Luteolibacter yonseiensis: one gene and its partner. The protein of the gene in region 1 binds, or shares a complex with, the protein of each later gene. Links are inferred from orthologs where the notes say so. Each region holds a gene or a part of one and is shown on either strand. Other genes may lie near its edges. The genes, in order: prfA and prmC.

Evidence for each region.
Region 2: the proteins of prfA (region 1) and prmC are in contact, whole or in part, in a crystal structure (PDB 2B3T), measured with the Escherichia coli proteins. The link is inferred for Luteolibacter yonseiensis from one-to-one orthologs.

What each region holds. Positions count from the first base shown.
Region 1 is NZ_JAENIK010000012.1:460,786-475,719, forward strand. What follows is about bases 7,171-10,138. They hold prfA (peptide chain release factor 1), read right to left. Parts: upstream 9,208-10,138; coding sequence 8,134-9,207; downstream 7,171-8,133. Other genes in these bases: JIN84_RS17650 (beta strand repeat-containing protein), read right to left, coding at 7,171-7,822; JIN84_RS17660 (FAD-dependent oxidoreductase), read left to right, coding at 9,512-10,138. Also shown: JIN84_RS17640 (glycoside hydrolase family 16 protein), read right to left, coding at 1-669; JIN84_RS17645 (sugar phosphate isomerase/epimerase family protein), read left to right, coding at 831-1,754; more of JIN84_RS17650, read right to left, coding at 2,069-7,170; more of JIN84_RS17660, read left to right, coding at 10,139-10,525; JIN84_RS17665 (class I SAM-dependent rRNA methyltransferase), read right to left, coding at 10,537-11,697; JIN84_RS17670 (hypothetical protein), read left to right, coding at 11,821-12,069; JIN84_RS17675 (hypothetical protein), read right to left, coding at 12,167-13,579; JIN84_RS17680 (iron-sulfur cluster assembly accessory protein), read left to right, coding at 13,752-14,114; JIN84_RS17685 (tetratricopeptide repeat protein), read left to right, coding at 14,166-14,934. UniProt on the Escherichia coli protein: Peptide chain release factor 1 directs the termination of translation in response to the peptide chain termination codons UAG and UAA.
Region 2 is NZ_JAENIK010000008.1:66,572-81,346, forward strand. Bases 6,008-8,816 are described here. They hold prmC (peptide chain release factor N(5)-glutamine methyltransferase), read left to right. Parts: upstream 6,008-6,887; coding sequence 6,888-7,745; downstream 7,746-8,816. Other genes in these bases: JIN84_RS06585 (potassium transporter Kup), read right to left, coding at 6,008-6,817; murA (UDP-N-acetylglucosamine 1-carboxyvinyltransferase), read left to right, coding at 7,842-8,816. Also shown: JIN84_RS06560 (hypothetical protein), read right to left, coding at 1-449; JIN84_RS22940 (HAD-IB family phosphatase), read right to left, coding at 545-1,678; JIN84_RS06575 (beta-ketoacyl synthase N-terminal-like domain-containing protein), read right to left, coding at 1,675-2,817; JIN84_RS06580 (potassium transporter Kup), read right to left, coding at 2,863-4,767; more of JIN84_RS06585, read right to left, coding at 4,853-6,007; more of murA, read left to right, coding at 8,817-9,113; JIN84_RS06600 (family 43 glycosylhydrolase), read left to right, coding at 9,533-10,456; JIN84_RS06605 (efflux RND transporter periplasmic adaptor subunit), read left to right, coding at 10,505-11,539; JIN84_RS06610 (efflux RND transporter permease subunit), read left to right, coding at 11,536-14,586; JIN84_RS06615 (proline dehydrogenase family protein), read right to left, coding at 14,594-14,775. UniProt on the Escherichia coli protein: Methylates the class 1 translation termination release factors RF1/PrfA and RF2/PrfB on the glutamine residue of the universally conserved GGQ motif, i.e. on 'Gln-235' in RF1 and on 'Gln-252' in RF2.

The DNA of each region.
Region 1 (14,934 bases):
GTTGAGGATCAGATAGAAAGGCTTGTCGAAGGGCCACTGGTCCACCGTGTCGGACTGCTTTTTTTCAAAAGTTCCGTATGCCTTGCCGTCGATCGAGATGATGATCCGTTCCGGGGTCCACTCGGCTGAATAAATGTGGAACTCCGTGGTCGCTGTTGGAACGTTGATTTTTTCGCCGCGCTGGGTGTGCTTGATATGGTTGTATGCCTCGGTGTGCAGCGTGCCGTGGATGATGTCCGGGTCATAGCCGACGTGTTCCATGATGTCGATCTCGCCACATTTCGGCCAGGCAACCTTGCCGATGTCGGTTGGAAGCATCCAGATCGCCGGCCAGGTGCCGCGGGCCGCGGGGATCTTCGCCTTCACCTCGAAACGTCCGCAGGTCCATTCACCGTGTCCTCTCGAATTCAGGCTGGCGGAGGTGAAAGAGCCTCCTTCCATCACTTCCTTGTGAGCCTCGATAACCAGCTTGCCATCCTCCACCCTGGCGTTCCGAATGCGATCGGTGTAGAACTGCTTTTCGTTGTTGCGCAGCATTCCCTTTTCAAAACCCCATTTCGCCGGGTCGGGTGGCCCTGCCTTGTCAAATTCATCGGACCAAACCAATTTGTAGTCCTCCGAAGCGATGGCGGAAAGCGCGGTGCAGGCGAGAAGTATCAGCGGTCTCATGGGTTGTGGGGAAATATGGAAAGGTGATCTACTCGTCTCCGGAGAGTCAGATTTCAATCATTTTTCCGGCCGGCCGGTCCATCCGTAACGGGTCATGATTCAAAGGGACATGAGCAACGTTTTTTGTTTCCAACAGGTATGGAGACTGCATGCTGCGCCAGATGAAACGCCGCCATTTCCTCACGTCCGCCGCCGCATTTTCCGCCATGCCTTTGTTGTCAGGCGCGGAGGAAGCGAAACCATCCAAAGGACGGGGAAACCGGATCGGGGTGTCCTCCTATTCGTTCTGGGGATTCAACCGCGAGGACCTGCGGCCCATCGATGTCTGCATCGAACACGCGGCGCGCATGGGTTTCGACGGGTTTGAAATCCTCCAGCGGCAGTTGGTTTCCACCGAACCGGCCGAATTGATGAAAATCAAACGCCGGGCGTTTTTGCTGGGGCTGGACCTGATGGGATATTCGACGCACCAGGGCTTCCTTTCCCCGGACAAGGAGAAACGGAAAAAGAATGTGGATGAGACGATCTCTTATCTCGAGCAGGCGTACCAGATGGGAATACCGACGATCCGCGTGAACTCGGGCACGTGGGGGACCTCGAAATCCTTTGACGAGCTCATGGCGAACCGCGGCGAGGAAAAGCCGCTGGAAGGCCACAATGAGGAGGATGCCTATGGCTGGGTGATCGAAGCCTACCAGCAACTGGCGAAGGAAGCTGAAAAACGCGGGGTGGTGATGGGTCTGGAGAACCATTGGGGCCTGGGACGCACGGTGGAAGGCGTGAAGCGTGTGGTGGAAGCCGTGGATTCACCCTGGTTGCGGGTGACGCTGGACACCGGGAATTTCCTGGAAAACCCCTATGACCGGCTCGCCGCGCTTGCGAAGGACACCGTTCTCCTGCAGACGAAAACCTACTTCGGAGGCGGAGTCTGGTATACGCTGGATCTGGATTACAACCGCATCGCGAAGATCATGCGCGACGCGGAATACACGGGATATGTCTCGTTGGAATTCGAGGGGAAGGAAGATCCGTTGACGGCGATCCCGAAGAGTCTGGAATTGCTGCGGGGGGCGTTCGCCGGGTGATGGGAGTCGGGGCCTTCCTGCCGCAACAGGGGGGATCTGCTGTTTCAAGCTGCGATCAAAAATGTCGCAGCTCCTGAAAGGCGTTGATTGGTGAACTCGGAAGACTGTGAACCCAACCCGGTGACGCATGGTCAGCGAAGGATTCTTCGCAGATGGTTTAGCCATTTATCACGTATTCCGTGCGATCGGAAGACACCCTGAAGGGCAGGACTACGAACGGAAAAGCCCATGAGCGCATCGAGCATCTCATGGGCTTCGCATTCACCTCCATGCGGGTGGCGGCGTCTCCACCGCCACCTGCATGTGGTTTGAGTTTACTTCGTGACCTTGAGACGTCCGAAGAGTTTGCCACCCGCCGCAAGGCTGCGCGGGATGCGGACGGTGATCGAGTCCGGATCGGTGCCGTTCGCCGCCACGTCGACGATGACTCCGTTGCCGTCCGGACCGGAGCTGGCGGCTCCGATCGTCACATCGGTCCAGCCCGACAGATTCGATCCGTATTGGGCGGCCTGGGTGGCGACGTCCGTGTTCGCGTCATCGCGGCGCTTGAAGGCAAGCGTCAGATAGGTGGCGTCCAAGGATTGTGTCACCAGGGTGGCGGCGTCCGAAGCAAGCGGATTTCCATTCAGGTAGAACTCCAACAGGTTGCTCACACCGTCGCTGTCCGGGTCCTGGGCGAGGCCGTTGTTGGCTCCCGTCAGGCCTTTGGATGTGGCCCATGAGCTGTAGCCGGCGGCTTGTGTCGTGATGAGCAGGATCTGCTTGTTCGCACCATCATACTGCAAGGTGACTCCCGATGGCAGTCCGGTGACAGTGAAGGTTCCGGTGAGGGTTCCCGTGTAGCTGGCGACGACATAGCTTGGCTCCAGGAGAGGAGTGATGGCATTGATCGCAAGTGTCGCGCCGGTGATGGTCAGGTTTCCATTCACGGTGAGACGGTCGGCGATCGAGCCGTTTCCTTCGAATGCGTATGTTCCGGCGATGGTCGTGTTCCCGGTGGTGAGGGTTCCGATGTCGCTGCCCGGAGCAAGGAATCCTCCCGCGTTGACGGTTACCGCACCGGATGTCGAGCCGCTGCCTTTCAATGTGCCGCCGGTGGCGACGGTGACCGGGAAGGCGGCGGATCCATCCAATTGCAGGGCACCCGCATTGATCGTGGTGGTGCCGGTGTTGCTCATGCTGCCGCTCAGGATCTGGGTGCCGGTGCCTGTCTTGACCAAGGCGACCGTGCCTCCGTTCGAACCACCGTCTACGTTCCGGATCACTCCGTTGTAGTTGTAGCTGTTGGGTCCGGTGGTCTGGATGATCAACGTGCCGGTTCCATACGCCGCGGCGTCATTCAATCCGCGGTTTTCCACGACAGGATCGCCAGGGCTTCCAGTGGACACCAGGCCGCCGACGGTTTCGGTGTGGCCGTTGAGACGCAGGAAGGAATCCTCCTGTGTTCCGCCGGTCTGGCTGGTGGTGGTCCAGGTGATGATGGAGCCGTCCGCGATCTGTTCATCACCGCCGAGAACCACGCCGGACGCGTTTCCGTTCCACGCGGTGGAGGAAAGATTGATATTGCCGGGAATGGCAAGGGCTCCTCCGGTTTTCGCCAGCACCAGTTTGCCCGTGCCACCGATGGTGGTGACCCCGGCGTAGGTGTTGCTGGCGGTTCCGGTCAAGGCAACGGCATTCGTGCCAAGTTTGGTCAGGGTTCCGGGACCGCTGATCACATTGCTCAATGTGAAGAGGTTTGGAGAACCGCCACCGACGGACGAATTCGTGGCGAGACTGATGGTTCCGCTGACCGTAGACACCGCGTTGTCATTGTTCTGGAGAGCTCCATTGCCGCCGCCGTTGCCGTTGAGGATGAAGTTTTCCGGGACGGTGATATCCGCCGCGACGCACAGGCGTGCGCCGTCGGCCACGGTGGTATCCCCCACGGTGCTTCCCAATGCCGCGGCGGAGCGGATCTGGACTTCCGCTTCGTTGACATGGAAAGTTCCGTCGAATGTGTTGGTCGCCTGAATGATCAACTGGCCCGCACCGGTCTTGGTCAGTGGACCCGTGCCGGAAATCACTCCTGTCGCGAACCAGAAGGTCGAACCGGGGACCGCTGCGTCATAGGTGCCGCCGTCGGATCCAAGAACCACCGACCGGTTGAACGCACCGAAGCCCACGTTGTTTGCACCCGAGTAACGCAGCGTCGATCCGTCGATGGATAGCGTGTTCCCTTTGCCCAGAGGCGAACCGGTGCCGTTGGCGCTGAAACTGGTGACGGCGAGCACTGCTTGCTCGATCGTGGTGTTCCCAGTGTAGGTGTTGGTGCCGCTCAAGGTCAGCGTTCCCGGACCGCTTTTCACGAGATCCTGGGTGCCGTCCAAGGTCGCGGAGATCGTGGTGGAGCCGGATGTCGTGATCGTTGGCGAGCCCGAGGAGGTCGCCAGCGTCAGGACGCTGTTATCCGATGACTCAAGGTTCCACTCGGTGTTGCCGAAGATCAGATTCCCTGCGGTGCGGCCGGCATCGAGGGTGACATACGTGGCGGCGCTTTGAGGGAGGGTGAAATCCACCGTGGCGTTGACCGCATTCGGGCTCACCATGTTCTGCCATTTTCCGGTTTCGGACCAAAGGCCGCTCTCGTCCACATTCCACTTGGGAGTGGTGATCGTGCGATAAACCGCGGTTGCGATGGGGCTGTCCGTCTGACCGGCTTTCCGTGCGAAGGCCTGTATGGTGACCGTGGAATCCGTGGGAATCGTAATGCCTGTGACAGGACTGGTTCCCGAGGGGGACGTTGGGGACGGTGGCTGGCTCCCGTTGATAGTGTAGTAGATGGTCGATCCCGAGTCGGATGTGATGGTGATATTTTGTGCTCCGACATAGCCGCCCGCGACGGGATTGAAACTAGGGGTGCTGACGTAGTTCACCACCTTGATCCGGCCCAATCCAACGAGCCCGGTGGTTTCCCACTGCAGTCCCGGAGCCAGGGTGGGAAGTCCGACGATGCTGGAGAAGGAGCCGCTGAAGGTTGCTCCCGGGCCGGGAACAAACAATTGGATGGTATCGTTGAGGGCTGGCGCGCTTCCGGTGTAGTTGATGGTCAGCGTTCCGCCGTAGGTGATGTTGGTGAATCCCGAGAGCGTGTCATTTGTGATCTGGCCACTTGTCTTGTTGACCTGGAATGTGGCGTTGCCGGCGAGGGAAACCGCGGCTTTCGCGGTGAGGTTTCCGATGTCATCGACCCCGGGTGCCAGTTCTCCGCCCGCCTGAACGGTCACGGCTCCATTGGTGGTGCCCACTCCGTGCAGTTTTCCACCAGAGGCGATCGTGACCGCACCATTCAAGATACTTCCGAGGTCAGGTCCGAAGAGCGAGCCACCGGAACCGATGGTGACCGCTCCCGACGTCGTGAGGGTGCCGAAGCCGGTTGAGTCACCGGGAGCCAGGATGCCGCCGGACTGGACGGTGATCGTGCCGCCGAGGGTGCCGGATCCGATGAGTTTTCCGGTATCCTTGACGGTGACGGGAGTATTCGGAAGTGTTCCATCCACCTGAAGCACTCCACCCGAAACAGTGGTGGCTCCGAAGTAGGCTTTCCCCCCGCCCGTGAGGATCTGCGTGCCTGTGCCTGTCTTGGTGATTGCGACATTTCCGCCGTTGGAGCCTCCGTCCACGTCCCGGATGACGCCATTGAAGGTGTAGCTGTTGGTGCCGGTGACATTCACGATCACCGTGCCGGTGCCGTAGACGGCGGTGTCGGTATAGCCGCGGTTTTCAATGACCGCCTCGCCGCCGTTTCCGGTAGACTCGAGTCCTCCGACGGTTTCGGTGAAGCCGTTGGTGCGTAAGAAGGAGGCGCTCTGGGTACCACCGCCAAGCGCGTTGGTGGTCCAGGTGATGATCGCCGAATCCGCGATCTGTTCGTTGGCCGCGAGCACGAGGCCGGACGAGTTTCCTGCCCAACCGCTGGAAGACAGACTCACATCCCCGGGGATGGCGAGAGCGCCGCCGGTCTTCGCCAATACCAGTTTGCCGGTGCCGCCCAAGACGGTGCCGCCGGTGTAGTTGTTGCTGATGCTGCCGCCGAGGGTCACTCCGCCGCCATCGACCTTCGAGAATGTGCCGGAGCCGGTGATGAGGCTGTTGATCGTGCAGAGTTCGCCATAGCCCGTGCGGATGACTCCGCCGATGCCCGTCAGGGTGATGGTGCGTTCGGCACCGAGCGTGAAGATGGCGTGGCCGGGCCAGCCGCCTCCCTGGTTCGGGTTGAACATGTTGGCAAGGGTGCCTCCGTCGTTGAGAACGATCGGGTTGGTGGGGTCGCCCAGCGCGCCCTCCGTGTTGATGCCGAACACGCCGCTCGCATCAACCCCGGTGAGGACTTGTGTGCCGTTGACAGTGATCGTGCCCTTGAACGTATTGGCTGGATTGGACAATGAGAAATTCGAAGCGGTTCCTCCGGAAGTTGAACTGACGATGAGGTTCAGTTTACCAGTGCTTGGAGTTGTGACGGTTCCAGCGAAATCTCCAGCGGTGGTGAGCGGCAGATTGACGCTCAATGTGGCATCTCCGGCGGCGGTGTTGCTGACGGAGCCTGCGGTTCCGGAAAGCTTCTGAACGACTTGAGAGTGTCCGCCGAGGTCAAAGGTGCCTCCGAGAACGCTAAGAATGCCTGCGCCGATACTGCCATTGGTTCCGCCGAGCTGAAGCGTCCCGGCATTGATGGTCGTGGTCCCGCTGTAGGTGTTGTTCCCGGCCAAAACCTGCGTGCCAGCGCCGATTTTCAGCAGGCTGATTGCGGAGGCCGCGCCGCTGTCGGAGATCGTGCCGCCGAAGGTCGTGCTTCCGGATGCGGGGTTGAGCGTCAGGGTAAGGGCCTTGGTCGCCGAGCTGTTGGTGATCGAGCCGCCGCCACCGCCGATGTTGCCAAGAGACGCGACGATCTGGTTGGTGCCGTTCAAGTCCAGGGTGGCTCCGGTTGCGATCTGGACATCCGAGGTGTTCGGAATGTTGCCCGATCCGGAAATGGGATATGCGTTGGCCGCACCGTCATTGGCGGCATTGGTCACGGTGGCGTAACTGGTCGTGGCTCCCGACCAGGTGTAGGTGTTGGAGGGGCCGGCCTGGTCGCTGGTCGAGCGGTCATCGAGAGGGATCCAGGTGCTGTTGTCGTTGCTTCCCGCGACGATCCACCGTTTCGGGTTACGGGCGGGAGTGCTGTCGTTCGCGGAGGACCAGTTGTAGGAATTGATCACCTTCGCACTGCCCATGTCATAGGTGATGCTGTAGGGCACGCCACCCACGCCGAACTTGGTGAAACCGCCGGCATTCGCCCCCTTGTTGTCGTTGACGTTGCCCCAGTATTGCTCGGTGCCGGAAGCTCCATTGTTCGGCGCGGCGCTGCCGGCCTCGGCGATGGTCCATTGGCCGTTGTTATAATAATGCAATTCACCCAGCTGGTTGTAGCCATCTCCATTGTTGGCGGAAACGGTGAACCTGTAGTAGCGGTAGGGGATGTAGCCGGACGGGGTGATCTTCAGCGTCCCGGAATTGATCGCGGTGACACCGGTGTAGGAATTGCTGCCACCGAGCGTGAGGGTGGAGGAGCCGGCCTTGGCGAGTCCGGTGGTCCCGGTAAGGACCGAATTAAGGGCGGTCGGAGTATTCGTCGTGATGCTGCTACCCGTCAGAGTGAGAGTGCCGCCCGAGACCGTGTAAGCCGTGCCGCTTGTGCCGGCACCTGCGACTCCTTGTCCGAAAGTGAGATTTCCGACGGAGAAGGTTCCCGCCGTGATCGTCTGGTTCGCCGCGGTACCGCCGAAGACCGCGGAGTCGCCAGCAGTCCATGTTGCGACAGGAGCGGACGTGGTGCCGTTGTCCCAATTGCCTCCGGAAAGCCAATTCTGGGCGGTGGTGCTGGAGTTGTCACTCCCGCTGTTTACGGTGCTGGCACCTCCGTCCCACCAGAGGGTGGCGGCAAATGTGGTGCTCGTACCCGCAGCGAGTAACAATGCGGCGGCCCGGAGACCGAGGGGTTTGCGTGAAAAAGCGGACAACGCGGTAAGGCGACGGGGTTTCATGGATAAATTGGGTATTGGGTTGTATGATCGGACGTCACACAGCCAGCTTCGGATGACAATGGGTCGCTTCGCCCGCGAGGGGTGGAAGCCTGCCAGAACCTGGAAATGCGAACAAAGGGTTTGGGTGTAACTACACTGTAAGTAGTGAGCTGAATACACGCTCGCTTTCGGCAAATGGATGTCAAGCTCCCGGTTTCGGGAGTGTGTGAATTTTCGACATTCGCCGTCCCGAATCATTGATTCCGTGCGAATTCTGTCGCCATCTGGTGCCAGATGGGACGGTTTGCGCCAATCGCGTCAAGCTTGCGGAATCACAGTCCCGCTTCCGCGAGGCGGTCGGCCATTTCGGCCTTCTGGAGTTCGTTGGTGAACTCCGTGAGGTCGCCGGCCACGATACCGGTGAGGTTGTGCGAGGTGTGGCCGATCCGGTGGTCGGTGATGCGGCTTTGGGGGAAATTATAGGTCCGGATTTTTTCCGACCTGTCGCCGGAGCCGATGAGCGAGCGGCGGTGGCTGGAATAAGCGTCCTGCTGCTCCCGGAGTTTTTGTTCGTAGAGTTTGGAACGGAGGATCTGCAGAGCCATTTCCTTGTTCTTGATCTGGGACCGTCCGTCCTCGCACCGGACGTAGAGACCGGTGGGAAGGTGGAAAATCTGGACAGCGGATTCGGTGCGGTTGACGTGCTGGCCGCCAGCGCCACCCGCCCGGCAAACTTCGATGCGGAGGTCCTCCTGTTTGAGTTCGACATCGACTTCCTCAGCTTCCGGCAGCACGGCGACGGTGACGGTGGAGGTGTGGACCCTTCCTTGGGTTTCAGTGGCGGGCACCCGTTGGACGCGGTGGACCCCGGACTCGTATTTGAGATAGCGGAACACCTGCTCCCCGGTGATTTTCAAGATGACCTCCTTGAATCCTCCGACTTCGGAAGGAGAGCTTTCAAGGTGCTCCGCCTTCCAACCCCGCAGATCGGCGTAGCGCTGGTACATGCGCATCAGTTCGGCGGCGAAGAGCGATGCCTCATCTCCACCGGCACCCGCCCGGATTTCCACAAGCGCGTCGCGGTCCTCGCTCGGGTCGGCGGGAAGGAGGGCGTATTGAAGCTCCTCCTGTAGTCCGGAGATGGTCTTTTCCTGTTCGGGGATCTCCTCGGCGGCCATTTCCGCGAAATCGGGATCTCCTGATCTGACGAGTTCCTGATTGTCCGCGAGCTGGCGTTTGACGTCCTGCAATTTATCCCAAAGATCGAGCGAAGCCTTGAGCTGGCGGTGCTCGCGAAGGATGGCCGTGGCCCGCTTGGGATTGGAGAAAAGTTCCGGGTCGCCCACGGCTTCCTCAAGTTCTGAGAAGCGGTCGCGGCGTTTGGAGATAAGAGAGGAATAGTCCATCGAAAGGGAAGTCGGCTGCCGGGGAGGTGGGGAGAGGTTGGGTTCTCAGGGGGCTGGCTGTCCAGTCCTTCTGGAAGTGGATGATCCTCGGGCGGCAGGCGATCGAGGAGGCCGGAACGCGGGTATGTCCGGGATGAAAAAGTTTGATGACGGAAAACGTAGTCCGCGGATGAACCGGAGGCGTGTGCTTGGATTGACTTTGGCTGGGATGGCGGCGGGAGCGGGGTGTCGGCGCGAGCAGCCGGTGGAAGCAGTGAAAAAGGTGGAAACCAGGAAGAATAGGGAGGGGGATGATCTCGTCCCTGTGACGGTTGATCCCGCGCTGGAGATCCGCACGGTCGCGGGACTGCGCCCTTTCCGGCCATCCGGATTCGTGGTACGCAGGGAAGAGGCGGCTGGGAAAATCCTCGTCCACAACTACGGCCATGGCGGTGGCGGGATGACCCTGTCGTGGGGTAGTTCGGAACTCGCGGTGAAACTGGCGGGATCACTCGCCGGAGTATCCTGCGGCGTCGTCGGAGGAGGAGTGATGGGCCTCAGCACGGCGCGCCTGCTGCAACTGCGGGGGGCGAGCGTGACGATCTACACCGCCGCGCTGCCACCGGATACCACATCAAACATTGCGGGCGCGCAATGGTGGCCGTTTTCCGTGTTCGACAATGACCGGCGGACCGAGGCGTTCGCGGCGCAATATTGCGAGGCGGCGGCTTTTTCTTACCAGTATTTCCAGCGCCTGGTCGGACCGCATCGTGGCGTGAGATGGCTGCCGAATTATTACCTGAGCAATGATCCGCCCAAAAACGGTTGGATCAGCGGGCCCGGCGGCGTGCTGCACCCGTTGCAGGTTGGATTCCATGACTTCGGTCCTGGAGAGCACGTTTTCCCTGCCAATTACGCCCGGAGGTTCCACACCATGATGATCGAACCGTCGATCTACCTGCCTTCCCTGCTCGAAGAAGTCGAGGACGCGGGCGGGAAAATCCTGATCCGGCCCATGGCGAACCGGGATGAGATGCTGTCCCTCCCGCATCCGGTGGTTTTCAACTGTGCGGGCCTGGGCGCGAAGCAGCTCTGTGATGATCCGGAACTGATGCCCATCCGAGGACAGCTCACCTTCCTCCTGCCGCAGCCAGCTGTGAACTACAACCTGATCAGCGAGGATCTCTACATGTTCCCGCGCACGGATGGCATCCTGCTGGGGGGCACCTACGATAAGAACCAATGGGACCCGGCCCCCGACATGGCCCGGCGCACCCGCATTGTGGCGGCGCACCGGGAAATGTTCGAAGGGATGCGGCGGATACAGGCCGGCGGGTGAGAGGTGCCGGTTTATCTCGAAGCGATCACCTCCACGGTGAATCCCTTGAGATATCCCGTTTCCGGGATGGAGATCAGGATCGGGTGGTCCGCGCGCTGGGAGTGGTTCATGACAAGACGCGCTGATTTCTTCGCATCAATGGAGGCGGCGACAAGGTTTTCCATGTAGAGTTCGCGCGAGGCGTGGTAGGAGCAGCAGAAGGTGGAGAGGAGGCCGCCCTTGTCGAGGAGCTTGAGCGAGCGCAGGTGGATCTCCTTGTAGCCGCGCATGGCGTCCATGAGCGTGGCCTTGTTGCGGGTGAAGCTCGGAGGATCGAGAATGATGAGGTCGTACTCCGGCTTGGCGTGTTTGAGGAAATCGAAGACATTGTGCTCGATAACGTCGATCTCCACACCGTTGAGTTTTGCGTTCTTCCTCGCGGCTTCACAGGCGCTGGCGGAGACGTCCACGGCGGTGACATGGGCGGCGCCGGCTTTCGCACAGGCGAGGGCGAATCCGCCTTGATTGGTGAAGCAGTCGAGCACGCGTTTTCCCTTGGAGAGTGCGGCGACTTCGGCGTGGGCCTGGAACTGGTCGAGGTAGAGGCCGGTCTTCTGTCCGTCATAGAGATCCACTTCGAAGATGATGTCGTTCGCGCGGACCTGGAAACTGCCGGGATTTTCTCCATGCAGCATCTCGATCCCCGGCTCCATGCCTTCCGCCTTGCGGTAGGGAGAGTCGTTCCGGAGGACGATGGAGGCCGGATTGAGGAGGGAGATGAGAGCGTCCCGGATGATCTCCTTGCGCAGGTCCATGGCGAGCGTGAGGGTTTGCACCGACAGGTGGTCGCCATAACGGTCCACGATCAGGCCGGGCAGGCCGTCGGACTCGGACCAGACGAGGCGGGCCAGCGTTTCATCGATTCCGGAAGCTTTCCGGTGTTCGATCGCCTGGCCGATGCGGCGGGTGAAGAAATCCAGATTGAGATCCTGCTTCCGGCGTGAGAAGCGTCGCGCGACGATCTGCGACTGCGGATTGTAAATGGCGGTGCCGAGCGGGCGATCCCGGAAATCCTTGAGTGTGATGACGTCTCCTGGTTGTGGATTGCCGAAGGTTTTCTTGATCTCGGTGGCATAAATCCATTCGTGACCGTGGAAAATGCGTGCTCTGGGTGCGATGATGATGCCTGCCATGGGGCGGAAATCTCTGCCGGGAATGGGCCGCATGTCGAATGCGAAACAGCAGGTGAGTGAAATCTGGTGAGATTTTCCCCTTGATCCCGTCCGCCTGAATCCCTAGGCAGAGGGCCACCAATCATGGGACAACAACTTAAAAAGATCATCAAACGCCGTCGCCGCGCCGATTATTTGAAGCGCAAGGCTGAACAGCTGAAGCTCGGCGGCACCGTGAAAAGCTCCGCTGTCAAGAAGGCCGAGCCTGCGAAGAAGGCTCCGGCCAAGAAAGCCGCCGCCGCCAAGAAAGCTCCAGCGAAGAAAGTCGCCAAGAAAGCTGACGAAGTGGTGGAAACCGCCGCTCCAGAAGCGACCGAGACCGAGGAATCCTGAGATTCCGGTTTTTTCGATCTCCGAAGAATTTTACGGGCTGCTCCAGAAGGGGCGGCCCGTTTTTTCGTTATCCTGCAACGGGCGGAAATACTCTCCGTCACAACGTCGGTAGAATCAACGGCTTGATCGCGGATTTCTTGAATTCCTGAATCTTCGGAAGCGAAAGTTTTCGGGTCACCGGGTCCCATTGGTAGGGCGCTCCATAGATGGGATCATTGGGGACCGGCTGGCCTTTGAGGATGGCGAAGGCGGCTTGCGTCATTCCCGTCTGGACTTGGTACCTTTCCCAAGTGTCACGCAGGTTGTGGCTGTCCGTTGTCATGCCATGTTCTTTGGCGATCCGCTGGCTGCGCAGCGAGAGGTCCTTATAGCCGGGGCGGACGACAGGGTTTGACGGAAGGTCCGATAGGGAGAGTGATTCGTTCCGGTTGACGAACGACCGGGATGCCTGGGTGTAGGCCTCTGCCAACGCTTCCGCATCGGCGGGAGTTCCGGGATCCTTCGTATCCGCCAACGCGGGAAGGAAGACCCCGGGCATGTAGGCATTCCATTCGCCCCGGACCAGCCGTGCGAAATCGGCGGGTTGGCGGAGTGTCGGGTTCGCCGCATTTTCCCAAGCCGTGACATCGGTCCCGGAGGGAAGGGCCGGGAGGATGTTGGAAAGGACGTATCGGTCGATGGTTTGTTGGACGTTGGCACCGACGAGCCCCTGCATGAAGGTGGGGGCCTCGCCATTCCTCAGATGATCGGCGAGTCCGTTTGCCGCCCGGATGGATTCCAACGCACGGCCGATATCGCCTTGTTCGGCAAAAAGTCTGGCCTCCATGAGAAATGCCTTGGAAAAATCGCGGGCTGCCATGCCCGTTTCGAGTACCGTTTCATCTTCGGAAAAGCCTCCGGAGGATCGCTCCGGCATGAGGGCGATGGCGCGCGCTTCATCCAGCAACGCCCGGTTGTCATCCAGCCAGTCTTTCACGGAGTGCGAATTCCACGGAAACTCCTTGGTGACTCCGAAGTGCGCCTTGAGCTTGTCCGGCAGGTCGATGAGGCCGGATGCACCCGGCTTTATCGTGTCACGCAGGCGTTTTTCGAAACGTGCCCACTGCAGCAGTCCGTTGCGTTCGGCTGGAAGGTCTTTGTAAGTGACCGAGAGTTCGGGGTAGCGGACCAGGATGCGTCCGTACCACGCCTTCCCCAGCTTCATGAGCTTGCGATACTTTTCTTGATCCTGCGGATTTTCCGATTGCTTGAGGTTGTAAAAATGACTGCCGAAGTCGTGACCCATCTCGCTTTTCCACGGATTCAGCTTCGAGTGCGCCAAACTGAAAAGGCTGTCATCATACCAACCCAGCGGCTTGGAGCGGGCTCCTGCGGCAGGAGGTTTTGAGCCCCAGGTTGAGATGTCCGGTTCATCGAAGGTCCCCGCAAGCCAGACACCCCCGCACATGAGCAGGACAGGGATCAGCGGAATGGCGAGCCAGATAACACGTTTGGAGGGGCGGTATCTCATGTACCCTACCATCCGGGATTCCGATGATTGGAGGCAAGAGATGATTTCGATATCGAACGAGGAAGATCAAACGGCGGGAAAACGGCCGATCACGCCCGCCCGGCTCGCTGATCAGTCTCTTTTCTTACGTCTTATGTCTTGCCGTCTCCCGTCTCCAGTGCACGTTCCGGCCATGAACGCGGCGGTGAACTACAAGATCGGCAACGAAAAACTGGTGAAGGTGCTGGAAGGAGCGTCGTCACACCTGCGCGGCCTGCTCGACCGGCAGGGACGGCCGGACGGCGCGCTGCGCATCGCGGTGGTCGGTGGCGGGTGCTCTGGCCTCCAGTATAAGATGGACCTTGTCGACGGCCCGCGCGACCGGGACATCCTGGTGCCGAGCAACGGAGTGAATGTCGTGATCGACCCGAAGAGCGCGCTCTTTGTCAGCGGAAGTGAACTGGATTTTTCCGACGATCTCCAGCAGGGAGGTTTCAAGGTGAGCAATCCGAACGCGGTGGTCACCTGCTCCTGCGGCGAGAGTTTCGCGGCTTGACCGGGAAAACGAGGTTGATTGATTCGGGAAATCCGCGACGTTTCGGCATTCATGAAATTTCAGCGAGTCCTGATGGTTGCGGGATTTTCCACGTGGTCGTGGACCGCGTACGCCGCGCCGGAACCCACCACCGTGCCTTCTCCTCCGGAGAAATCCGTGGAAGTGCTCGTCCAGGAACTTGCCGATCCGAAATTCCGCACACGGGAGGAGGCCAGCCGGAAGATCTGGCAAATCGGAGATCCGGCACTCCCCGCATTACAGGCTGTCGCGGAGGGCAAGGATCCCGAGCAGGCTTACAGGGCACGGGAATTGATCCGGAAAATCCAGCTCTTCATCACTCCCGAGACAGATCCCACGGTGATCGCCATTGTCGAACAGTATGCCAAGGCCTCCGGACGGGAAAAGGAGAAACTTTTTGAGGAACTCATCCGCAAACGCGCGTGGCGGCAGCTTCTCAAGCTTTATTCCAATGAGTCGAGCGCAGAGCTGCGGGCCAGCCTCGAAGAACCGCTGCGTTCCAATCACGAGGGGAATTTCGGCATTTCCGCCGTGGCCGTGATCGCGGCGCGTGAAAGCCTGGGAAAGGGCGATGCCGATAGCGCGCGGGAGTTTTTGGAAATGGCTCCGGCCACGGCGACCGGCCTGCTCGCGCTGGCGAATTTCCACCGCAACCAAGGGACTCTGGATGATGAGTTGAAGCGCGCGCTCACGCTCAAAGGACCCCATGCCGACGCCTGGCAACTCGCGTTGTACCGTGCCTCCGGTAATGTCGGAGCCGCGAAGAATGCCGCCACCGCGGCAGGGGAATCGAAGATCTCCG
Region 2 (14,775 bases), on another replicon or contig:
GCCTTGGCTGGAGCGGCTTTCTTGCCACCCTTGGAACTCACGCCGGCGGCACCGAGCCAGGCCACGACGGTCAGCGGGGAGATGCCGAACTTCTTGGATGCCGTGCTCGCACCGCCACGACCGTTCGCGGCGTTGTATGCCACCACGAAGTCGGTGACTTCCTTCTTCTGGTCGTCGGAATAACGGCTCTTCTTGCCACGGCCGTCGGCGGCGGCCTTCGGAGCCTTCGCCTTTGCTTCCTTCGGTGCTTTCGCAGCCTTGGGAGCTTTCACGGACTTCAGCCAGCTTGCGACGGTGAGCTGGGAAATATTGAATTTCTCAGCAGCCTTGCTCTGGCCGCCGCGGCCGTTTGCCGCATTATAATTCACCGCGAAATCGATGACTTCCTTCTTTTGTTCATCGGTATAGCGAATTCCTTTTGAGGATGCTTTCTTGGTAGTAGTACTCATGACACATGCAAGCTATGACTCAAGCACAATCGATCAAGCGAAATTTTCCTAATATCTTTCCCAATATCATAAGCATCATTCCACTAAATGATGGATCATTCCTTCCCCACATCTGAGATCGCATTCCAGAATCCCGATCTATCATTCATATCCGCGAGCCAGTAGCCCGCTCCATCCATCACCCTGGGCCTGGCGACAACACCGCCGAATCCGACGAACAGATCCACATCGGGACCTGTCTCCATATCCGACATGCCATCCCCCATCATCACCACCCGCTCGGGCAGGAGGGCCGTTTTCCACTCGCGGATGACTTCGTTCTTACCAAGATTCCGCGTGGTGGGATAGGTTTCCCCATAGCCCTTGTAGCTTCCATCATCATTGAAATATACCGGCACCGCCTCCACATGCTCAACCCCGAGCAACTCCGCGAGCGGCCGGATCAACGGCGCGAATCCCCCAGACAGGATGATTGGCAACCAACCATCCGCCTTCAATTCCTGAATCAATTCCGCAGCCCCTGAAACCACTGTTTCCATGTAAAGTTGCGCGATCGACTCACATAAATCACGATCCGGACGGATCATTTCCATGCGTTTGAAAAACACATCCCCGATGGGCACCTCCCCGTTCATCGCCGCATGGGTGAGATCCACCACCCGCTGGAACACCTCGTCTCCCTTCGCACGCGCGAGTTCGTCGATGCCCTCGATGGTGGAAAGCGTCGAATCACAATCGATGAAAAACAGTTTTCCGCGTCGCACGGATGGGGGATGGATCAACACTTCCGTCCCGACATCCACCAGGTCGAACAGTTCGATCACGTCCGTGTTGGCAAGCCTCACGCATCCCTGGCTGGCGGGATGGCCGATCCGATCCTCTCCGTTCGTGCCATGTATATAGATATTCCGCTCCAGTGAATTCGCGTTTTCCGGATCAAGGCCCTCCATCCTCAGGATGCGGGTGAGCACCAGGTCCCCGGCACACACATCTCCCTCGCGCCAGAGGCCGACGGGCACGCGCTGTTTGAAAATGGTGCCAAGAGGCTCGCCATCGCCGATTTTCTCAGAGATCACGAAGCGTCCCGAAGGCGTGCGATAACTCCCTTCCACAAAACCAACCCCCTTGGTGGCGGTGGAAACGGAGAACTGGCGGATGCGTTCATCTCCCTCGATGACACTGAGTGTCTGGTCATCGATGGAAACTTCCAGGCGGCGTGATGGAGTCATGGTGGTGATAGGATCAAGAGTGCGTTGTGCCCTCCCATTCCATGGGAGAGTTTATAGATCGGGCCGGAGGCATCAAGCGGCTCGTGCGGCAGGTTGAAACCGTCCGGAGCATGCAGGCCGGGGAGATTCGGCGGGAGTTTTCCCTCTTCCAGGAAACGTGCGAGGATCACGCTTTCCAACAAACCGCTCGCACCGATGGTATGACCGATGAAGGGTTTGAGAAGGTGAAGATCCGGTGGATCCGCAGGAAACGCGCGGCGGAACGATGCCGGATCCGCCACCGCCTGCACCGATGTGCCGGTGGCGTGCGGACAGATGGCGGAGGGTTTTCCATGGAGTGCCAACGCCTTTTCGAACAGCTCGGGCGTGCGTCCGCCGTCGGCGGGAATGCCGACAGGATCGCGGGCATCGGAGTTGCATCCGTAGTGAAGCAAGCGGGAGAACTTTCCTTCGGCGGGTTCGATCGCCATCGCGGCGGCGCCCTCGGCGGGGATGAAGCCCGCCGATGCCGGGTGGTAGGGATCCAGGGCCATCGCATCCGCCAGCAAACCGGAAGCATGGTAATTATCCAGCAGAAGAGGCACCAATGGCAGGTCCACCGCCACCGCCAGCGCTCTCGGAGCGGCTCCGGACCGGACCATCATCATCGCGATCCCCACCGCGTCCAGACCGGCGGCGCAACCGCTGGCAAGCACATGGTTCGGCCCCGTGATGCCGAACTCGATCGATATCGCGGAGCAGGGTTCGCTGTGGATCGTGTTGCTGGCGGCCATCAGCTTGAACGGCCTGCGGCCCGGCCAGGGCCCCAGCCAGCCCGCCGCATTGCCACGGCTGGTCCCGATGACGAGCGCGGCATCCCGCAGATCATCATCCCTCCAGCCCGCCGCGGAAACGGCTTCGCGCGCGACATGCAGGGCGGCCATGGTGGCTGGACTCCACTTGCGGTTGATCAACAATTTACGTTCCCCGATCCATGCCCCTGGGCGGTGGGCATGGGGGCTGTCATTTCCCAACAACCCACCCAGCTTCCGGAACGGCGTCCGGCGTGCGAGCACCGCCTGATAATGCGACGCCACATCTGAACCAAGGGCTGAAAGGGCGCCGAGGCCCGTGATGGAAAGTGCGGTATGGATGGACACGGGTTAACAAGCGGGAGCATTCCCGCAAACCTAAATTCACATTTGTCAGAGGATGAGCTGGGCACCCAGCTCGACCACACGTCCCGGCGGAAGTTGGAAATATGCGGTGGCGGGGGACGCGTTGCGCGCCATCATCGCGAAGAGTGACAGGCGCAGACGCCCGAAAAGAGTAGCGTTCTTGCCCACGAAGTATGTCTCGCGACCGAGGAAATAGGTGGCTTTTCCCGCGGGAAAACGATGTTCCTCCGGCATCCTGTTCTTGAACGCTTCCGGCACGTCCGGTGTTTCCGCGAAGCCGAAACGCATGGTCACACGTTGCAGGCCATCACCGAAATCCTCGAATTCGAGCGTCTCGTTCTCATTCGCCCGTGGCTGGTCGAGAGTCTCCACATGAAGCAGGATCACCCTTTCGTGGAGGATTTTATTATGTTTGAGATTATGGAGAAGAGCCGTCGGGACCTGCAGTCCCTTGCCACTCATGTAGATGGCGGTTCCGGTGACACGTTGGATTTTTCCATTCTTCAGATCCTTCTGAAGAACATCGATCGGCAGCGCGTCGCGGATGATCCGCGCATAGAGCATCTTCCGTCCCCAGATCCATATCAACATGGCCGACATGACGGCGGCGGCGATCAACAACGGCAGCCAGCCGGATGGGAAGATCTTCAATACATTCGCTCCGAGAAACGCTCCGTCCAGGATGAGGAACAGCCCGGTGAGGATTCCCGCCTTGAGCTTCGACCATCCCCACACCGTCCGTGCCGCGGCGAAGAACAACACCGATGTGATCGTCATCGTGAGCGAGATCGCGATGCCATAGGCACCCGCGAGAGCGGCGGAGGTCTGGAAGGTGATCACCAGAAGGATGCAGGCGGCGGCAAGGATGTGGTTGACGGCCGGCACATAGACCTGCCCCACGGAATGTTCCGAGGTATATAAAACCCGCATCCGGCACATGCAACCGAGCTGCACCGCCTGGGTGGTGAGCGAGAAAGCGCCTGAGATGAGCGCCTGGCTCGCGATGATCGCGGCGGCGGTGGCGAGGATCGTCAGCGGGAGCTGCAGGAAGCCGGGAGCCAGCAGGAAAAACGGATTACGGATGGCGGACGGGTCCGAGGTCAGAAGCGCGGCCTGCCCCAGATAGTTGATCACCAAGGCCGGAAGCACCACCACGAACCAACCGATGCGGATCGGCGTGGTGCCGAAATGCCCCAGATCCGCGTAGAGCGCCTCGCCACCCGTCACCGCGAGAAACACCGCGGCCAGCAGCGGGAACGCGTGCTTCCATTCCCGGACAAGGAAGGACAGCCCCTCCCATGGTCCCAGTGATCTGATGACTTCCGGATGCATCAGGATCTGCCTGCCACCAAGAAGTGCCAGCGACAGGAACCATATCAACACCACCGGCCCGAACAGCTTGCCCACCTGCCCCGTACCGAAGCGTTGGATGGAAAACAAACCGATGAGGATCACCACCGACGCAGGCACCGTCCAGTGGGCGACAGCCGGACTGCTGACCGCGAGCCCCTCCACCGCGCTGAGCACCGAGATCGCCGGAGTCAGCATGCCGTCGGCATAGATCAGGGCGGCACCCGCCAGACCGAACAGCAGGATTTTCCGGGAATCCACATTTCCAAGCTTCTTGGAAGTGCTGCGGATCAATGTGGACAGCGCCAGGATTCCTCCCTCGCCCCGGTTGTCCAGTTTCAGGATGATGAAAAGATATTTCACGGACACCACCAGCAGCAGCGCCCATACGATCAGCGATGCGGCTCCCGCGAGATTCTGCGGATTGATCGGTGCGCCATGTCCGCTCTCCAGGGAGAAACACTCTCGGAACGAATACAAGGGACTGGTGCCGATGTCACCGAAAACAATGCCCAGCGCAGCAAGGGTGGTAGCTGCCAACGAATGCGAATGGCCGTGATGGCCGGGGGTTGATTCATTCATCGTAGCAAGCGGATCGCCTGCGCGGGCTTCAAATCATTTCCCAACCCCGCTGGCTAGTGAAATATACATTCATTCACACCCCTTTTCAGAGGGTGATCTGGGCGCCGAGCTCCACCACGCGCCCCGGAGGAAGCTGGAAATAAGCCGTCGCGGGGGAGGCGTTGCGGGCGAGCACTCCGAAGATCGACAGGCGCAGGCGGTCCATGAATGTCGCATGTTTTCCCATGCCATAACTCTCCCGGCCGAGGAAATAGGTCGCCTTGGACACCTGCAGTTTGGCATCGCCCTTCAGCCGTTTCTTCAATGCCGCCGGAACATCCGGTGTTTCGGTGAACCCGAAACGGATGGTGACGTTCTGCAGGCCGTCACCGAGGTCCTCGTATTCGAGCAGATCTTCTTCGGAAGCCGTCGGCTGGTCGGTGGTCATCACGTGCAGGAGGATCACCCGTTCGTGCAGGACCTGGTTGTGCTTCAGGTTATGCAGCAGCGCGTTCGGCACCTGGGTGCCTTTTCCACTCATATAGATCGCGGTGCCGGAGACGCGGTGGATCCTGCCTTTCTTCAACTCCCTGAGCAGATCCGCGATCGGCAGCGAAGCCGCGACGATGCGTTCATACAACCGCTTCCGACCCCACAGCCACGTGAGCATGGTGCACATCACCAGGCCGCCGATGGTGAGCGGCAGCCAGCCCGTCGGCAGGAGTTTCAAGGTGTTCGCGGCGAGGAAGGCGGCCTCGAATGTCAGGAACAGACTGGTGACCAGACCGGCCTTGAGACCGGACCAACCCCAAACCGCGCGTGCGGCGGAGAAGAACAACACGGTGGTGATCGTCATCGTCACCGAGATCGCGATGCCATAAGCTCCGGCCAGCGCGGCGGATGTCTTGAAGGTGATCACCAGCAGCACGCAGGCGACCGCCAGCAGGTGGTTCACCGCAGGCACATATACCTGCCCCATCGAATGCTCCGAGGTGTAGAGGATCTGCGTCCGGGGCATGCAGCCCAGTTGCACCGCCTGGGCGGTCATCGAGAAGGCTCCCGAGATCAGTGCCTGGCTGGCGATGATCGCCGCGCAGGTGGCGAGGATCGTCAGCGGCAGTTGCAACATGGAAGGGGCGAGCAGGAAGAAAGGACTGCGGATCGCCAGGGGGTCCGCCGTCAGCAGCGCGGCCTGCCCGAGGTAGTTCAATACCAGCGCCGGGAACACCACCGTGAACCATGCGACCCGGATCGGTTTCGTCCCGAAGTGGCCGATGTCCGCATAAAGAGATTCTCCTCCGGTCACCGCGAGAAACACCGCGGAAAGCAACGGAAACGCATGTTTCCACTCGCGGCAAAGGAACGAAATCCCCTCCCACGGGCTGATCGCCCACAACACCTGCGGGTGAGCCCACAGAGCGCGGATTCCCAGCGCGGCCAATGTGACGAACCAGAGCAGGATCACCGGGCCGAACAATCTTCCGACCAGTCCGGTGCCGAAGCGCTGGATGTAGAACAGCGCGACCAGCAGCACCACCGACAGCGGCACCGCCCAGTGGGCGATCACCGGCGCGCTCACCGCCAGACCTTCCACGGCGCTGAGCACGGAAATCGCCGGCGTCAGCATGCCGTCCGCATAAATCAATGAAGCTCCCGCCAGACCGAACAACAGGATCTTTTTGGGGTCCCTTCCCCCGAGACATCTCAAGGCTCCGCGGATCAGGGTAGAAAGAGCCAGAACACCGCCCTCCCCCTTGTTGTCCAGTTTCAGGATGATCAGCAGGTATTTCACCGTGACCACCATGATCAGCGACCAGACGATCAGCGAGGCGGCACCCACCAGGTTGCCCGCCGTGGGAGTGGCTCCGTGAGACCCGGAAAAACACTCGCGGAACGCATAAAGCGGACTTGTTCCGATATCTCCGAAAACAATGCCCAGGGCGGCCAGTGTGGTTGCCGCAAGGCGAGGTCTATGGCCGGCGTGGCCTCCGTGTGTGTCGCTCATCGTCGCGGGCGGGTCGCTCGCAGGCGCTAAAAAACATTTCAGCCCGCCGCTGGCCAGCGAATTCACGAGGCGGGAAAATCCCGATCATCAGGCTTGGCGCGCGCGCCGCGCTCCCCCACGCTGCCGCGTCTGACGAATGAGCACTGTTCTGGAAACCATCGACGGCGGCACGCGCTATCTCGAAAAACGCGGCATCGAGGACGCCCGGCGCAACATGCAGATGCTCGTCGCCCACCAGCTCGACTGCACGCGGATGCAGTTGTACACCCAGTTCGACCGCCCCATCGACGAATCGGACCTCGCCCCGCTGCGGGTGAACCTCAAGAAACGTGGGGAAGGCATCCCTCTCCAGCATCTGCTCGGAAAAGTCTGGTTCCACAAACTGGAGTTCAAGACCGACGCCCGCGCGCTGATCCCCCGGCCCGAGACGGAGGAGCTCGCCGAGTTCATCTTGCAATGGGATCTTTCCGTTGATTCCCAAGTGCTTGACATGGGCTGCGGCTCCGGTGTGCTGGGCCTCACGCTGGCCTCCGAACGACCCGGCTGGCAGGTCACCCTCGCCGACATTTCCCCGGACGCGCTCGCCCTCGCCCGGGAAAACGCCGCCGCACAGGAGATCCCGAACGCCCGCTTCCTGCAAAGCGACCTCTTCAGCGCCGTTGATTCGTCATTCGACGGCATCGTCGCCAACCTCCCCTACGTCCCCGACTCCGAACGCGCCACCATCTCCCGGGAAGTCCGGCACGATCCCGAACTCGCGCTTTTTTCCGGCCACGACGGACTGGACCTGATCCGGCGGTTCATTCCGGACGCGTTCCACCGGCTCAACCCCGGCGGCTGGCTGGCCTTGGAAATCGGCCACGATCAGGCTTCACAAGTCGCTGGAATTCTCGATGCTTGCGGCTTCACCGACATCGAAGTCAAAACCGACCTTTCCGGCATCGCCCGCTTTCCGTTCGCGCGGAGAAGCCGGGAGCCGGCGATCGGGAGTTGAGAGGAAGATGACTTTTCCTACCAATTTCCCACAAGCGCCGCTCCATTCCATTTTCTTCACTCAACTCCCAACCACCAACTCTCAACTTTCCCATCCATGGACAAACTCGTAGTTCACGGCGGCTCCACCCTGCGGGGGGCCATCAACATTTCCGGTTCCAAAAACGCCTCGCTGCCGATTCTCGCCGCCGCCATCCTCACGGGTGAGGACTGCATCATCCGCCGCGTGCCGGATGTTTCGGACACGAACTACATGATCCAGATCCTCAGCGCGCTCGGCGCGGATGTGGAACGCTCCTCCGGCACCGTCCGCATCTCCTGTGCCGACATCATCGACGAAGCCCCCTACGAGCTCGTCCGCCGCATGCGGGCCTCGATCTGTGTCATGGGCCCGCTGCTCGCCCGGAACGGCCGCTGCGTCGTTTCCCTTCCCGGCGGCTGCGTGATCGGCGACCGTCCGGTGGACCTGCATTTGCGCGGATTGGAAGCGCTGGGCGCGAAAATCGAATTCGAGGGCGGCAACATCACCCTCACCGCGCCGGATGGCCTCAAGGGGGCGGAAATCGACCTGCGCGGCACCCACGGCCCCACCGTCCTCGGCACGGACAACGTGATGATGGCGGCGACCCTCGCCGAGGGCATCACCGTGATCGAGTCCGCCGCCGCCGAACCGGAGGTGCTCGATCTCGCGAATTTCCTCAACGCCATGGGTGCGAAGATCACCGGGGCCGGCACCCGCCGCATCGTCATCGAGGGGGTGAAGGAACTTCGCGGCGTCGAGCACACCGTCATTCCGGACCGCATCGAGGCCGGGACCTTCATGGCCGCCGCCGCCATCGCCGGAGAAGGGGTCACCCTCCGCCGCGTCTGCCGCGAGCACATGAAGGCCATCACCGCCGCCATCGAGGAATCCGGCCACCGTGTGGAGTTCAACGAAGCGGGCGATTCCTGCACCATCCATCGCGGCGAAATCCTGCAGGGCGTGGAGATCTCGACCGCGCCTTACCCGGGTTATCCCACCGACATGCAGGCGCAGATGACCGCGCTGCTCGCGACGACGCCGGGTCTCAGCGTGATCAAGGACACCATTTTCCCGCAACGCTTCATGCACTGCGCCGAGCTCAAGCGCATGGGCGCGGACATCAAGGTGGATAACGGCACCGCCGTCGTGCGCGGCGTGGAAAGGCTCTCCGCCGCGCCTGTCATGGCCAGCGACCTCCGTGCTTCCGCCGCACTCGTGCTCGCCGCACTGACCGCGAAAGGTTCCACCGAAATTTCCCGCCTCTACCACATCGACCGTGGCTACGAGCACATCGACGAGAAGCTCCTCATGCTCGGAGCGAACGTGCAGCGGGTGAAGGACCGGTGAAAGAGAGTCCAACCTGTATTCGCATTGCTCTGGATTTCGTCAGAGGTCCGCCTGAGGCAGGTCCCGCAGAGGATCGGGAATCTCTGGCTCAAAGAAATACAAATCCAGGTCGTCGACGGCACTTCCGGCACGGACATTCCTCCGACAATCGGAATGCCCGGAGACAGCGGTGAGAATTTGCCACATTGCCACACAGGAGGCTCTTCTGAGAAAATCCGTGAGTTCACCATCATTTCGGACAAACCTGTATTCTTTCGAATCCAGTCCGAAGGGTATTTGGAACAATGGCTTCAGATCAAAGAGGAATCGCCTCACCAGAACATCGTGAGGCTATAGAAAAAACAAGTCATTTCCCCCATCTCACGCTGTCCGGCCTCCAGAAGAAAGTCTCCCGCCCCGTCCGACGTATCCATTGCCACATGCTCCGCCTGAAGACATTCATCCTCCTCGCCGCCACCTCTCTCGCCGCGCAGGGGAAAAATCCGATTTTTGCCGCCGCGGATCCTCATGCGGCGGTCATCGACGGCACGCCATGGATCTTCCCGACCCACACGGAAAAAGGGAAAAACTTCTTCGCCTTCAAGTTCACTCCCCAGAAAACCTGGGAAAAGGTCGGACCGCTTCTTGATCTGAAGGACGTTTCATGGCTGAAGAACGAACGCTACCGCGGGCTCGGCCCGTGGGCGCCGTGCATCGCGATCAAGGGCGGAAAATACTATTTCTACTACTCCGTCGGCCCGCAGAGCGAAGGCCGTCCGTCGCGCATCGGTGTCGCGGTCGGAGACTCCCCGGCAGGGCCCTTCAAGGATTCCGGCAAGGCGCTTCTCACCGGCGGAAACGGCTTCGAGGCCATCGACCCGATGGTGTTCGAGGACCCGGCCAGCAAGAAATTCTACTTCTACGCGGGCGGCAGCGCCGGCGCGAAGCTCCGGGTCTTCGAGATGGCGGACGACATGGTGAGCTTCCGCAAGGAGATCGAGGTCAAGACGCCGGAAAATTTCACGGAAGGGGCGTTCATGCACTACGAGGGGAAATTCTACCATCTCACCTACAGCCACGGCGGTTGGCAGGACGCCAGCTACTCGGTGCACCATGCGACTTCCGAATCCCCCACCGGGCCGTGGAAATACCGTGGTGTCATCTTGAAAAGCGACGCCACCCACAAGGGGCCCGGCCACCACTCGATCATCCAGTACCCGGACAAGAAGAGCTACCAGATCATCTACCACCGTTGGGACAACCGCGAGGGAGACGGCCCCTACTCCGGCTCACGGGTGGTCGCCATCGACAGGCTTTTCCACACGACGAGCGGCGACATCAAGACCGTCATCATGACGGATTGAGACTTTTCCTTGCGCGGCAACCCATCAGCCTCTCCGTTATCCTTGATCATGATCCTGTTGAAGAAAACACCCATCCGCCTGCTGGCACTCCCGCTTCTCGTCACGGGAGCCTTCGCCCAAGGCGGAAAAGGCGGTGCTTCGAACGCTCCGCTTGTCGCGGAAACCTACACCGTCAGGAAAGCGCCTTTCACCCAGACCCTCTCCACCGTCGGCACCCTGCGGGCGAACGAATCCGTCTCCCTCGTTTCGGAACTTTCCCGCCGCCTCGTGAAAATCCACGTGCAGGAAGGCAGCGCCGTCGCCGCCGGGGATCTCTTGTTCAAGCTCGACGACAGCGACCTCCAGGCGGAACTCGGTGAAATCCAGGCCCGCATCTTTCTCGCCAACACCAACAAGAAACGCGTGGATAACCTCCTGCCGAGCAAGGCCATCAGCCAGCAGGAATACGACAGTTCGACCGCCGAGCTGGCCATTCTGGAAGCCCAGCGCAACACCCAGCAGGCGCAGATCGCCAAGACCGAGATCCGCGCGCCCTTCGCCGGGCGCGTCGGCGTGCGGCAGGTCAGCGAGGGGGCCTTCGTCTCCCCCACCACGCCGCTCATCACGCTGCAGGACGTCTCCCGCATCAAGGTGGATTTCCCGCTGCCCGAGCGCTACTCCGGCGAGGTGAAGAGCGGGCAGAAATTCACCTTCACCGTCGCCGGAAACGGCACGAAATTCGAAGGAGAGATCACCGTGCTCGAGCCCGCCATCGAGGCGGCCACCCGCAGCCTGCTCGTCCGCGGCATCTGCAGCCAGCCGAAGGGACTGCTCCCCGGCGGATTCGCCGAGGTCACGCTCTCCCTCGACCAACTGGCGCACGGCTTCATGGTCCCGAGCCAGGCGATCGTCCCTTCCGCGAGAGGCCAGGGCATCTATCTGGTGGAGAATGGCAAGGCCAAGCTCCAGTCCATCGAGATCGGCCTCCGCACCGATGACCAGGTCCAGATCCTGCAAGGCGTGAAAGAAGGCGACACCGTGGTCACCACGAACCTCCTCCGCATCCGCCCCGGTCTGGAAGTCACCGCAGCGACCGCGCCATGAGTCTGTCAGACACCAGCATCCGGCGGCCGGTCCTGGCGATCGTGATGTCGCTCATCATCGTTCTCTTCGGCGCGACGGGTTTCTATTTCCTCGGCGTCCGCGAGTATCCGGCGGTGGATCCTCCCATCGTCACGGTCCAGACGACCTACCCGGGTGCGAACCCGGATGTCGTGGCGTCACAGATCACCGAACCGCTGGAACAGGTCATCAACGGCATCGCCGGCATCCGCACGCTTTCGTCCGAGTCGCGGCAGGAGCGCAGCACCATCACTGTGGAGTTCACGCTGGATTCGGACCTGGACACCGCCGCCAACGACGTGCGCGACCGTGTCTCGCGCGCAGCCAGAAACCTCCCGGTGGATTCGAACCCACCCGTCGTGGAAAAAGCCGACGCCGACTCCTCGCCGATTCTCTTCCTCTCCATGGTCAGCGACAAGCGCGGCATCCTGGAGGTGAGCGACATCGCGGACCGCGTCGTCCGCGAGCGCATGGAAACCATCCCCGGTGTCTCGTCCGTCCGGATTTTCGGCGAAAAACGCTACGCGATGCGCCTGTGGATGGACCCGGTGAAACTCGCCGTCCACCGGTTGACTCCCGCCGACGTGCAGGCCGCTCTCGACACCCAGAACGTGGACCTTCCCAGCGGCCGCCTGGAAGGCTCCAGCAACGAACTCTCGCTCCGCACGCTCGGCCGCCTGTCCACTCCCCAGGAGTTCGAAAACCTCATCATCAAGCAGGAGAACGGCCGCCAGATCCTCTTCGGCGACATCGGCTACGCGGAACTCGGCCCGGAAAACCTGCGCACCGGCTTCAAGAACGGCCAGCTCTACCGCATCGGCGTGGCCATCATCCCCCAGCCGAACACCAACGCCATCGCCATCGCCGATGAATTCAACAAACGTCTGGAACAGGTCCGCAAGGAAGTCCCGCCGGACATCACCGTGGAGGTCGGCTATGACTTCACCCGCTTCGTCCGCCGCTCCGTGGCCGAGGTGGAGGAAACTCTGGTCATCGCCTTCGTGCTGGTGGCGCTGATCATCTTCCTTTTCCTGCGGGACTGGCGCTCGACGATCATTCCCGTCATCGCCATTCCGGTGAGCATCATCGCCGCCTTCTTCATCATGTATCTGGCGGGCTTCTCCATCAACGTGCTCACGCTCGTCGCCATCGTGCTCGCCATCGGCCTCGTCTGCGATGACGCCATCGTGGTGCTGGAGAACATCTACACGAAGATCGAGGAAGGCATGACGCCCATGGAAGCGGCACTCACCGGCTCGAAGGAAATCTATTTCGCCGTCATCTCCACCACGTTCTCGCTCGCCGCCGTTTTCCTGCCGCTCATCTTCCTTTCGGGACTGACAGGCCGGTTGTTCCGCGAGTTCGGGATCACCCTCGCAGGCAGCGTGCTCGTCTCCGCGTTTGTCGCGCTCACCCTTTCCCCGATGATGTGCCGCTTCCTGTTGAAAAAACACGGCGACACCCCGAACTGGTTCTACCGCACGACGGAGCCGTTCTTCAGAGGGCTCACCAGCGGCTACCGGGGCATGCTCGGGCCGTTCCTGCGCTGGCGGTGGCTGGCATTTCCGATCCTGCTGGCCAGCGGTGGCATGATCGCCTGGCTCGTCGGTGTGATCCCCCAGGAGCTAGCGCCGTTGGAAGACCGTGAGAACATCCGGGTGAACGTCACCGCTCCCGAGGGCGCCGGTTTCGAATACACCGAGAGCTGGATGGACAAGATCGCCGCGTATGTGGATGAGAACATCCCCGAGACCTACCGATCCTTCACCATCCTCGGCGGCGGTGGCGGCGGCTCGGAGGCGAACTCCGGCGCACAGAACATCTATCTCAAGGCACCGGAGGAACGTGGCCGCACGCAGGACCAGATCGCCGAGCAGCTCACCCGCGAACTGCAGGATTTCACCGGCGTGCGATCCTTCGCGTCACAACCACCGACCATCGGCGACCGCCGGGCCGGACAACCGCTCGCCTATGTGATCCAGGCGCCGAACTTCGAGTCGCTGGTGAAGGTGCTGCCCGAGTTTCTCGCGGAAGCGAACAAGAGCCCCCTGCTCCGCCAGATCGATGCCAACCTGAAGGTGAACCGCCCGGAAGGCGTCATCTCCATCGACCGCAAGAAGGCCGCCGAGCTTGGCATCTCCGTGGAGGAGATCGGCAAGACCGTCGAGTTCGCCTACTCGGGACGGCGCTTCGGCTACTTCCTGAAAAACGGCAAACAATACCAGGTCATCGCCCAGATGCAGCGGCAGGACCGAAACGACCCGGGGGATTTGAAAAAACTTTTCGTCAGGACGGCCAAGGGCGAAATGGTTTCCTTGGACAACCTCGTCAGCTTCTCCGAGTCCGCCAGCCCGGCCGCCATCTTCCGTTTCAACCGCGCGGTCTCGGCCACCATCCAGGGTACTCCCGCGCCGGGACACACCCTCGGCGACGGCATCAAGGAGCTGGATAAGGTGGCGGAAAAGGTTCTTCCGGAGAATTTCCGCACCTCGCTGGCCGGACAATCGCGGGATTTCGCCGAAAGCTCCTCGTCTCTGTTGTTCGCTTTCGTTCTCGCGCTGCTCATCATCTATCTGGTGCTCGCCGCGCAGTTCGAAAGCTTCCGTGATCCGTTCATCATCATCCTGACGGTTCCGCTCTCGGTCGCGGGCGCGCTGCTCTCGCTGCACCTCACGGATCAGACGCTGAATGTGTTCAGCCAGATCGGCATCATCATGCTCATCGGCATCGTCACGAAGAACGGCATCCTCATCGTCGAGTTCGCCAACCAGCGGAAGGAGGCGGGTCTGTCGAAAACGGAGGCCGCGCTGGAAGCCGCCATCTCACGCTTCCGCCCGATCCTGATGACCAGCCTCGCGACGATCTTCGGCATCCTGCCGATCGCGCTTTCATTGGGAGCTTCCGGCGGATCACGCCAGTCGCTCGGGATCGCGGTTGTCGGAGGATTGATTTTCTCCGGCTTCCTGACGCTATTCGTGGTGCCCGCGGTTTATGCGATTTTCTCACGGGCGGCGGTGAAACATGAATGATGCGGCATCAGATTCCATGGCCTCTCACCACGACGGCACCATGACGGTGCAGCGTCTCGGACACCGCCTGTTCACGGAAATAGGGAAGCATTTCGATGCGACCGTTCAACACCGGAGCATTTGCCACGAGGCGTGAACCGGCGGCCACCGCGGCTTCAATCAGGGACTCGGATGCTCCCGGTGCCCGGA